DNA from 2 places in the Actinokineospora baliensis genome. Region 2 is predicted to be linked to the other one. Evidence: riboswitches for the same ligand, from Rfam matches in the RefSeq annotation. Region 2 holds a riboswitch; the other holds the start of a gene.
What was found. A riboswitch is a leader RNA that binds a small molecule or an ion and turns the genes downstream of it on or off. The one in region 2 is predicted to bind cobalamin.
Positions count from the first base shown of each region.

Region 1: linked by a shared signal. The riboswitch ahead of JOD54_RS17245 (ribonucleoside-diphosphate reductase subunit alpha) and the one ahead of JOD54_RS21140 (CoA-acylating methylmalonate-semialdehyde dehydrogenase) in region 2 are both predicted to bind cobalamin.

Region 1 covers NZ_JAFBCK010000001.1:3,652,233-3,656,707, forward strand. Annotated here, with positions in the region: gene JOD54_RS17230 (NAD-dependent epimerase/dehydratase family protein) at 1-453, opposite strand, end outside; gene JOD54_RS17235 (SDR family oxidoreductase) at 459-1,313, opposite strand; gene JOD54_RS17240 (NAD(P)/FAD-dependent oxidoreductase) at 1,314-2,429, opposite strand; cobalamin riboswitch at 2,599-2,809, shown strand; gene JOD54_RS17245 (ribonucleoside-diphosphate reductase subunit alpha) at 2,916-4,475, shown strand, end outside.
Region 2 covers NZ_JAFBCK010000001.1:4,617,658-4,622,132, forward strand. Annotated here, with positions in the region: gene JOD54_RS34410 (acyl-CoA dehydrogenase family protein) at 1-1,104, opposite strand, end outside; gene JOD54_RS21140 (CoA-acylating methylmalonate-semialdehyde dehydrogenase) at 1,112-2,611, opposite strand; cobalamin riboswitch at 2,774-2,948, opposite strand; gene JOD54_RS21145 (NAD(P)/FAD-dependent oxidoreductase) at 3,079-4,026, shown strand; gene JOD54_RS21150 (hypothetical protein) at 4,013-4,150, opposite strand; gene JOD54_RS21155 (MFS transporter) at 4,315-4,475, opposite strand, start outside.

The DNA.
Region 1 (4,475 bases), 970 kb from region 2:
CATCGCGGCCACCGGTGCCACGATCGAGGCGCGGGCCGGGTCTTGGTCGAACGGGGCGGTTTCGGTCAGCCAGTGGTCGCCGCCGTCGGCGTAAGCCATGGTGACGCTCATCTGTACGACAGCGGGGACGTCCGCTGCCACCACCGCCCGCATCAGTCGGGCTGTGCCTTCCACGCGCAGGTTGGTGTTGCGGTCCCAGGCGCCCGGTGCGGTGAAGTCGCGGGGGATGGCCGTCGCGGCGTTGACGACCACGTCGACCCCGGTCAGCGCTTCGGTCAGCCGGTCGGTGATCCCGGGGTCGAGTAGGTCGGCGCGGACCCGGCCGACCCCGGGCGGGAGGCGGTCCAACCGCGCTCCCGGGGACATCACGACCACCTCGTGGCCGCGTCGCACCAGCTCCGGCACCAGGTGGCGGCCCAGCACGCCGGTCGCGCCGACGGCGAAGACGCGCACGCCGCTCACCCGCTCAGCGCGTGGGCGAGTTCCGGTACCACTTCGGCGAAGTCGCGCGGTGGCCGCCCGGTCCAGTCGAGGACCGCGGTGCTCACCCGCTCCGCCGTGCCCGCGCGCAGCGTGCTGTAGAGGCCGATGCGCGCCGCGACCGCCCAGTCCGGCATGCCGTTGCCCAGCATGACCGCCGCCGCGTCCGCAGGCGAGATGTCGACGTGGGTGATCCGCCGACCGACCACTGTGGACACCAGCGCGGCCAGCGCCGGGTAGCTGATGGCCCTCGGTCCGGTCAGCTCCAGCACCTGGTCGTCGGTGCCGCCCTCGGTGAGCACAGCGGCGGCCACCTCCGCGATGTCGCCAGCGTCGATCATGCTGACGCGAGCGTCGCCGACCGGCAGCACGATCGCGTCCCGCGCGCGGATGGTCGGCGCCCACTGCGCCACGTTCTGCATGAACGTGTTGGAGCGCAACAGGGTGTACCGCAGCCCGGACTCCAGCACCGCCTGGTCGCCCTCGCCGTGCTGGCGGTGCACCGACACCGGTGACGCGGGATCGGCACCCAGCGCCGACATCCGCACCACGTGCTGAACCCCGGCGCGTTTGGCGACGTCCACCAGGCCCCGGTGCACCGCGCCCTGGTCCGGGTGCAGCGGGGTCAGCAGGAACAGGTCGCTCACGCCGTGCAACGCTTCGCGAAGGCTCTCCGGCCGCTCCAGGTCCGCTTCCACGACCTCGACCAGCTCCCCGGCGGGCCGCCGTCCGCCGGGGCGAACGACCGCGCGCACCCGGCAACCGCGGCCGACCAGCCGCGACACCAACCGCAGGCCAACGGTTCCGGTGGCCCCGGTGACCGCGATGACCATCTACGCCGCCTCGAGCGCGTCCGCACCCGCGCGCTCCAGCGCCTCGGGCAGTTGGTCCTTCTCCGCGGCGTCGGCGAGCAGTTCGCCGAGCGCGGGTGCCATCTTGAACAGGTTGTGCCCGGCGATGGTCGTCACCCCGGGTCGGTGCCAGGCCCGCAGCGCGTCGCTTCCCTTGGGCAGCTTGGTCATCACGCACACCCGCGCGCCGACCGGCTCCGGGTCCAAGCCGGGCAACGCCTTCGCCACGTACGCGCTGACCCGCCGCACGTGCTCCTCCATGTCGGTGCCCGGGGGGAGCCCGCCGTCCGGTCCAAAGGGGACATCGACGGCGGGGCCGATCATCCCGACCACGTACGTGCCGGTCGCGCCGATGGGGGAGCCGTACACGTTCACGCCGAACTCGCCGGAGATGTCCACCCAGCAGGGCAGCGGCGTGCCTGCGAACTCCGGGCGCACCCGGAAGTGCGGGCGCGCGTGCAGCGCGCTGCGCACCGGGATGTCGAACCCGACGCTCGCGCCCAACCGGGTCACCGCCGTGCCCGCGCAGATCACCACGTGCCTGGCCCGGTAGATCGCCTCCGTGGTCTGGAACTCCGCTCCGTCGCCGTCGGAAGGCACCGTGACGCTGTGCACGTCGGCCTGGACGATCCGGTCGCCGACCCAGTGCGCCAGCGCATCGATCGTCCGCTTCGCCCTGATCGCGCCCGCGCCCGGGTCGACCAGCAGCGGCGTGCCCACCCGCGCCAGCGCGGGGAACACCTCGCCACCCACCGCACCGGGGACGAACGAGTGCTCGACCCGCTGCGCCGCCATCCCGGTGACGTGCGAATGGTCCATCCCGTGGTACACCGCGCCTTCCGGCCCGATCAGCTCGCGCCCGAGCCGCTGCTCCCAGCGGGCGAACCCGCGCCGCCCCTCCACCGCCATCGCCACGTGCAGCTCGTTGTCGTGCCGGTGCCGGAACGTCCTGGTGAGACCGCCCGAGAGCCCGGCGCCCGGCGGCCGCCCGTCGAACACCAGCACGTCGGCCCCGCGCCGCACCAGCGCCTCGGCCGTGGCCAGCCCCAGCACCCCGGCCCCGATGACCGCGATGTCGACTTCCCGTCGGTGAGTCATGTCCCTCTCCCGCGCCGAAGGTCCACCCCTACCCCTCCGAGCCTCGCGCCGAGGGCTCCCCTGCTCCATCCCGTGTTCGCGTGATCTGCCGAGAACCAGGCCCCGCCCCGCTCGGGGCCTGGGCGACACACCCACTACATGTGGGGTCCCGGAACCGTCGGGACGGCCATGTATGGTGCCGACAGCTGGTTCGGCCGCTCAGCCAGAGCGGTCGTCGCAAGAGGGAACCCGGTGCGAGTCCGGGACTGCCCCGCAGCGGTGAACGGGAACGAAAGCCGTCAACGAAGCACTGGACGCCCGCGTCTGGGAAGCGACGGCCGGTAGGCGCCTGCCCAGGCACGCCCGTGAGTCCGAAGACCTGCCAGCACCCCGCCCGCGACCCGCGGGCGGGTGTCCGCGGCCCCGTGGGAGGGCGTGAGGACGTGGCGGTCGCGCGCGCCCGTGTCCTCCTCGACCCCGGGGCCCAGGCTCGCGAGGAGACAGGTTGTGACGACCGTCGACACGGTCACCACCATGCGGGTGCGCAAGCGCGACGGGGCGCTGGAGCCCGTCGACGTCGACAAGATCGTGCGCGCCGTGCGGCGCTGCGCGGAGGGGCTGCGCGAGGTCGACCCGCTGCGGGTGGCCACCAAGACGATCAGCGGTCTCTACGACGGCGCCACCACCGCCGAACTGGACCGGCTGTCCATCCAGACCGCCGCCGAGCTCGTCGCCGAGGACCCCGAGTACTCCCGGCTCGCCGCCGGGCTGCTCAGCGCCTACATCGACAAGGAGGTCCGCGGCCAGGGGGTGCACTCGTTCAGCCAGAGCATCGCCCTCGGGCACGCCGAGGGCCTGATCGGCGACAGCACCGCTCGGCTGGTCGCGGCCAACGCGCGCAAGCTCGACGACGCCATCGACCTCACAGCGGACCGCCGGTTCGAGTACTTCGGCCTGCGTACCGTCTACGACCGCTACCTGCTGCGGCACCCGTCGCGCCGCAGCGTTGTCGAACTGCCGCAGTACTGGCTGCTGCGAGTCGCGTGTGGCCTGTCGCACACCGCCGCCGAGGCGATCGACTTCTACCGGCTGATGTCGTCGCTGGCCTACCTGCCCAGCTCCCCGACGCTGTTCAACTCCGGCACCGTGCACACCCAGATGTCCTCCTGCTACCTGCTGGACTCCCCGCGCGACGAGCTCGAGTCGATCTACGAGCGGTACGCCCAGATCGCCAGGCTCTCGAAGTTCGCGGGCGGCATCGGCGTGCAGTGGTCGCGGGTCCGCTCGCGCGGCGCGCTGATCAGGGGCACCAACGGGCACTCCAACGGGATCGTGCCGTGGCTGCGCACGCTCGACGCCTCGGTCGCGGCGGTCAACCAGGGCGGGCGGCGCAAGGGCGCGGCGTGCGTGTACCTGGAGACCTGGCACCCCGACATCGAGGAGTTCCTGGAGCTGCGCGACAACACCGGGGAGGACGCGCGCCGCACGCACAACCTCAACCTGGCCAACTGGATCCCCGACGAGTTCATGCGCCGGGTCGAGGCGGACGCGGACTGGTCGCTGTTCGACCCCGACGAGCTGCCCGAGCTCGTCGACCTGTGGGGCGACGACTTCGACCGCGCCTACCGGGCCGCCGAGGAGGCCGGTCGCGCGGTGCGCACGGTCAAGGCGCGCGAGCTCTACGGCAAGATGATCCGCACCCTGGCGCAGACCGGCAACGGGTGGATGACCTTCAAGGACACCGCCAACCGCACCTGCAACCAGACCGCCGAACCGGGCGACGTGGTGCACCTGTCCAACCTGTGCACCGAGATCCTGCAGGTCACCAGCGACGACGAGACCGCGGTGTGCAACCTCGGGTCGGTCAACCTCGGCGCGCACGTGCTCGGTGACGAGGTGGACTGGGAGCGGCTGCGGTCCACTGTGCGCACCGCGGTGGTGTTCCTGGACCGGGTGATCGACATCAACTACTACCCGACCGAGCAGGCCGGGCGCGGCAACCCGCGCTGGCGTCCGGTCGGGCTCGGGGTGATGGGCCTGCAGGACGTGTTCTTCAAGCTGCGCCTG
Region 2 (4,475 bases):
GACGCGCATGATCTCGTTGGTCCCTTCCAGGATCTGGTGCACCCGCAGGTCGCGGACGATCTTCTCGATGCCGTACTCGGTGAGGTAGCCGTAGCCGCCGTGCAGTTGCAGCGCGTCGTTGGCCACGTCGAACCCGGTGTCGGTGCACAGCCGCTTGGCCATCGCCGAGAGCTGGGTGGCGTTGTCGTCGCCCTGGTCCAGCGCGTCCGCGGCCCGCCACAACAGGGTCCGTGCCGCCTCCAGGCCGGTGCGCATGTCCGCCAACCGGAACCGCAACGCCTGCGCCTCGACGAGTTTCGCGCCGAACGCCGAGCGTTCGGTCAGGTGCCGCACCGCCTTGCCGAGCGCGGCCTCGCCGCCGCCGAGCGAGCAGGCGGCGATGTTGAGCCGCCCACCGTCCAAAGCGGACATGGCGACCGCGAACCCGACGCCCTCGCCGCCCAGGATCGCCGACGCGGGAACGCGAGCGCCCTCGAACAGGACCTGGCGGGTGGGTTGGGCGTTCCAGCCCATCTTGGCCTCGTTGGGCCCGAACGACACACCGGGGGTGTCCCGGTCGACGATGAACGCGGAGATCCCACGCGCCCCCGGCCCGCCGGTCCTGGCGAGCACGACGTAGACGTCCGAGGTGCCCGCGCCAGAGATGAACTGCTTGACCCCGTCGAGCACGTACTCGTCGCCGTCGCGGCGTGCCCGGGTGCTCAGCGCGGCGGCGTCGGAGCCTGCGTCGGGTTCGGTGAGGCAATAGCTGCCCATGGCGTCCATGGTGGACATCCGGGGCAGGTAGCGGTGCCGCTGGTCGTCGGTGCCGAAGCGGTCGATCATCGTGGCGACCATGTTGTGGATCGACACGTACGCCGCGATCGACGGGCAGCCGGTGGCCAGCGCCTCGAACACGAGCACGCCGTCGAGCCTGCCGAGCTCGGACCCGCCCACCTCCTCGGGCAGGTAAAGGCCGCCGAGGCCCAGTTCGGCCGCTTTGCGGAGCACGTCGACCGGGAAGTGCTTGGCCTGGTCCCATTCCACCGCGTGCGGGGCCAGGTGTTCGGCGGCGAAGTCGGCCGCTGTCTCGCGCAGCGCGCGCTGTTCGTCGGTCAGTCTCATCGGTCGCCTACTTCATCGTGGGGATCACGAAGCTGGCGCCTTCTTTTGCGCCGGACGGCCAGCGGGAGGTGACCGTCTTGGTCTTGGTGTAGAAGCGGATCGAGTCCGGCCCGTGCTGGTTGAGGTCGCCGAAACCGGACCGCTTCCAGCCGCCGAAGGTGTGGTAGGCGATCGGGACCGGGATCGGCACGTTCACCCCGACCATGCCGGTGTTCACCCTGGCGGTGAAGTCGCGCGCGGTGTCGCCGTCGCGGGTGAAGATCGCCACGCCGTTGCCGTACTCGTGCTCACTGGGCAGCCGCAGCGCGGCCTCGTAGTCGTCCGCGCGGACGATCGTCAGCACCGGGCCGAAGATCTCCTCCCGGTAGATCCGCATCTCGGGCGTGACCTTGTCGAACAGGCTGCCGCCGAGGAAGAACCCGTTCTCGTGGCCGGGAACGACCAGGCCACGCCCGTCGACGACCAGCTCGGCCCCCTCGGCCACCCCGATGTCGATGTAGTCGCGCACCCGGTTCACCGCCTCGGCGGTCACCAGCGGCCCGAAGTCCGCCGTCTCGTCCAGGGCCGCGCCCACCTTGAGGGTTCGCACCTGCTCGGCGAGGCGCTCGACCAGCGCGTCCGCGGTCGCCTGACCGACCGGAACGGCCACCGAGATCGCCATGCACCGCTCGCCCGCCGAGCCGTACCCGGCGCCCACCAGCGCGTTGACCACCTGGTCGAGGTCCGCGTCGGGCATGATGACCATGTGGTTCTTGGCGCCGCCAAAGCATTGCGCGCGTTTGCCGTGCGCGGCGGCGGTCGAGTAGATGTACTCCGCGATCGCCGACGAGCCGACGAACCCAATCGCCTCGACGCGTGGGTCGGTCAGCAGCGCGTCCACCGCTTCCCTGTCCCCGTTGACCACCGAGAACACCCCCGGCGGCAAACCCGCCTCGCTGAACAGCTCCGCCAACCGCAGCGGCACCGACGGGTCGCGCTCGGAGGGCTTGAGCACGAACGCGTTCCCGCAGGCGATCGCGGGCGCGGCCTTCCACAACGGGATCATCGCGGGGAAGTTGAACGGGGTGATGCCCGCCACCACGCCCAGCGGTTGGCGCATCGAGTAGACGTCGATGCCGGTGCCCGCGCTGTCGGTGTACTCGCCCTTGAGCAGGTGCGGGATGCCGATCGCGAACTCGACGACCTCCAACCCCCGCTGGATGTCGCCCTTCGCGTCGGCGACGGTCTTGCCGTGCTCGGAGGACAACAACCGCGCGAGACTGTCCTCTTCGGATCGGACGAGCTCGAGGAACCGCATTAGCACCCTGGCACGGCGCTGCGGGTTCCACGCCGCCCACTCGCGCTGCGCACGAGCCGCGTCGTCAACCGCGGCGCCGACCTCGGCCGCGGTGGCCAGCGGAACCCTGGCCTGGACGGCACCCGTGCTGGGGTCGAAGACGTCGCCGAAGCGGCCCGATGTTCCCGGAACCGGTTTCCCGGCGACGAAGTGGTGGAGTTCGGTGGTCATGGCATGCCTTTCGCGAAGGAGCGCAGGACTGAACCGCCCGGGTCGCGCCTCGTGGGGCGACCGGGCTCAGGGCAGGACGGACCTACCGCGCCGGAGGCGGGCGGTCGGCGACTTTCGCGCAGGCAGGACGAATCCGCATGCGTTCAGCTCCATCCTCGTGGACGAACACGGCTGTCCATGGCCGGTATCCTGGCTCCCGGATCGACGGCCGCCCCGGCCTTCCCGGCTCGCGCCAGTGGCCTTGAAGTGGGGCGTCGCTCCCCGGTCACAGTGGCGGGACCGCGCCGGATTCGCACCGGCTTCCCTGACACCATGGACCTGAGGACACCCTAAAGTAGGAAGTCCGACCATGTCGACCCCCTGGGGTCACCCCTGAACGAGCGGGCAACCGCCACGGCCGCGACCACTCCTTGCCAGAACGGCAAGCCGGTTTGCGTACTGGCCGCTGTGCGGGTGAACTGGTCGGCATGGATGAACAGTGGGACGTGGTCGTGGTCGGCGGGGGAGTGGCGGGACTGAGTGCCGCCTTGATGTTGGGCCGTGCTCGGCGGCGGGTAGTGGTGGTCGACGCGGGTAGTCCGCGCAACCGCTTCGCCGATCACATGCACGGTGTGCTCGGCCACGAGGGCGTCGATCCCCGCGAACTGGTCGCGCGCGGCCGGTCCGAGGCGGCGTCCTACGGCGTCGAGTTCCACCCCGGCCGGGTCGAACGGCTCGACGAGACCGGAGCTGGGGTCGTGGTCACCGTCCCCGGGTCGGGGCAGATCTCGGCGAGGGCCGCGATCGTGGCCACCGGCCTGTCCGACGACCTGCCCGACATCCCCGGTCTCGCCGAGCACTGGGGTGCCCGTGTCCTGCACTGCCCCTACTGCCACGGCTGGGAGGTCCGCGACCAGCACCTCGGCGTGTTGGTCACCTCACCGCTCGGGCTGCACCAGGCCGAGCTCATCCGCCAGTGGAGCCCGCAGGTCACGGTCTTCGCCCCCGCACTGGACGAGTCGGTCGAGGCCCGCCTGCGCTCACGCGGGATCGACCTCGTAGCCGACCCGGTCGTGTCAGTCTCCGGCGAAGGCCCCCTCGTCGTACACACCGCCCGCGACACCGAGGTAGCGGTGGACGCCCTGTTCACCACCGGCACCCCACGACCGCACGACGACTGCCTCAAGCACCTGAACCTGCGCCGCGCGGACACCCCATTCGGAAGCTTCCTCGCCGTCGACCCCCTCACCGGCAAAACCAGCGGCGACCGCATCTGGGCCGTGGGCAACGTGGTCAACCCCGGCGCCAACGTCCCCATGTCCATCGGAGCGGGCGCGGCGGCCGGTGGCGCGGTCAACGGCGCCCTGGTCACCCAGGAGTTCGACGCCGCACAGGCGACACCCGCGGACCTTCACCGATCGGTCACACCTCGGTGAAGTTGCCCGCACCGTCGTTGCGGAAGTGCCGGACCCGCAGGTCGAGTGTGCCGGAAAGGTCGAAGGGGTCCGAGATCACGCCGACGTCCGGGTCTCCGTCATTCTCGAGGTCGACGCTGAACATCTCGTACCAAGTCGCCCACGACTCCCATGTCGGGGCTGGCCTCCATCCCACAGGCGGACCTCTTACACACCACGATCAAACGGGCCCGGCCAGGTGGCGAGTATTCGTACCTCGAGCACGGACTTGGCGGCCACCAACAAAGTGTTGGTGGCCGCCAAGTCACGTCATGCCGTGGCAGCGGCCAAGGTGTGCTTCGCCGGGTCGGGTTGGCGTGGATCCGTGAACGTGGCCATACCGGGTACAAGAAGCGTGAGCAGTGCGGCGACGATGACCACGACCCCGCACACCGTCAGGACGAGCGTGCCACCCGCGGCGTCGATCGCGG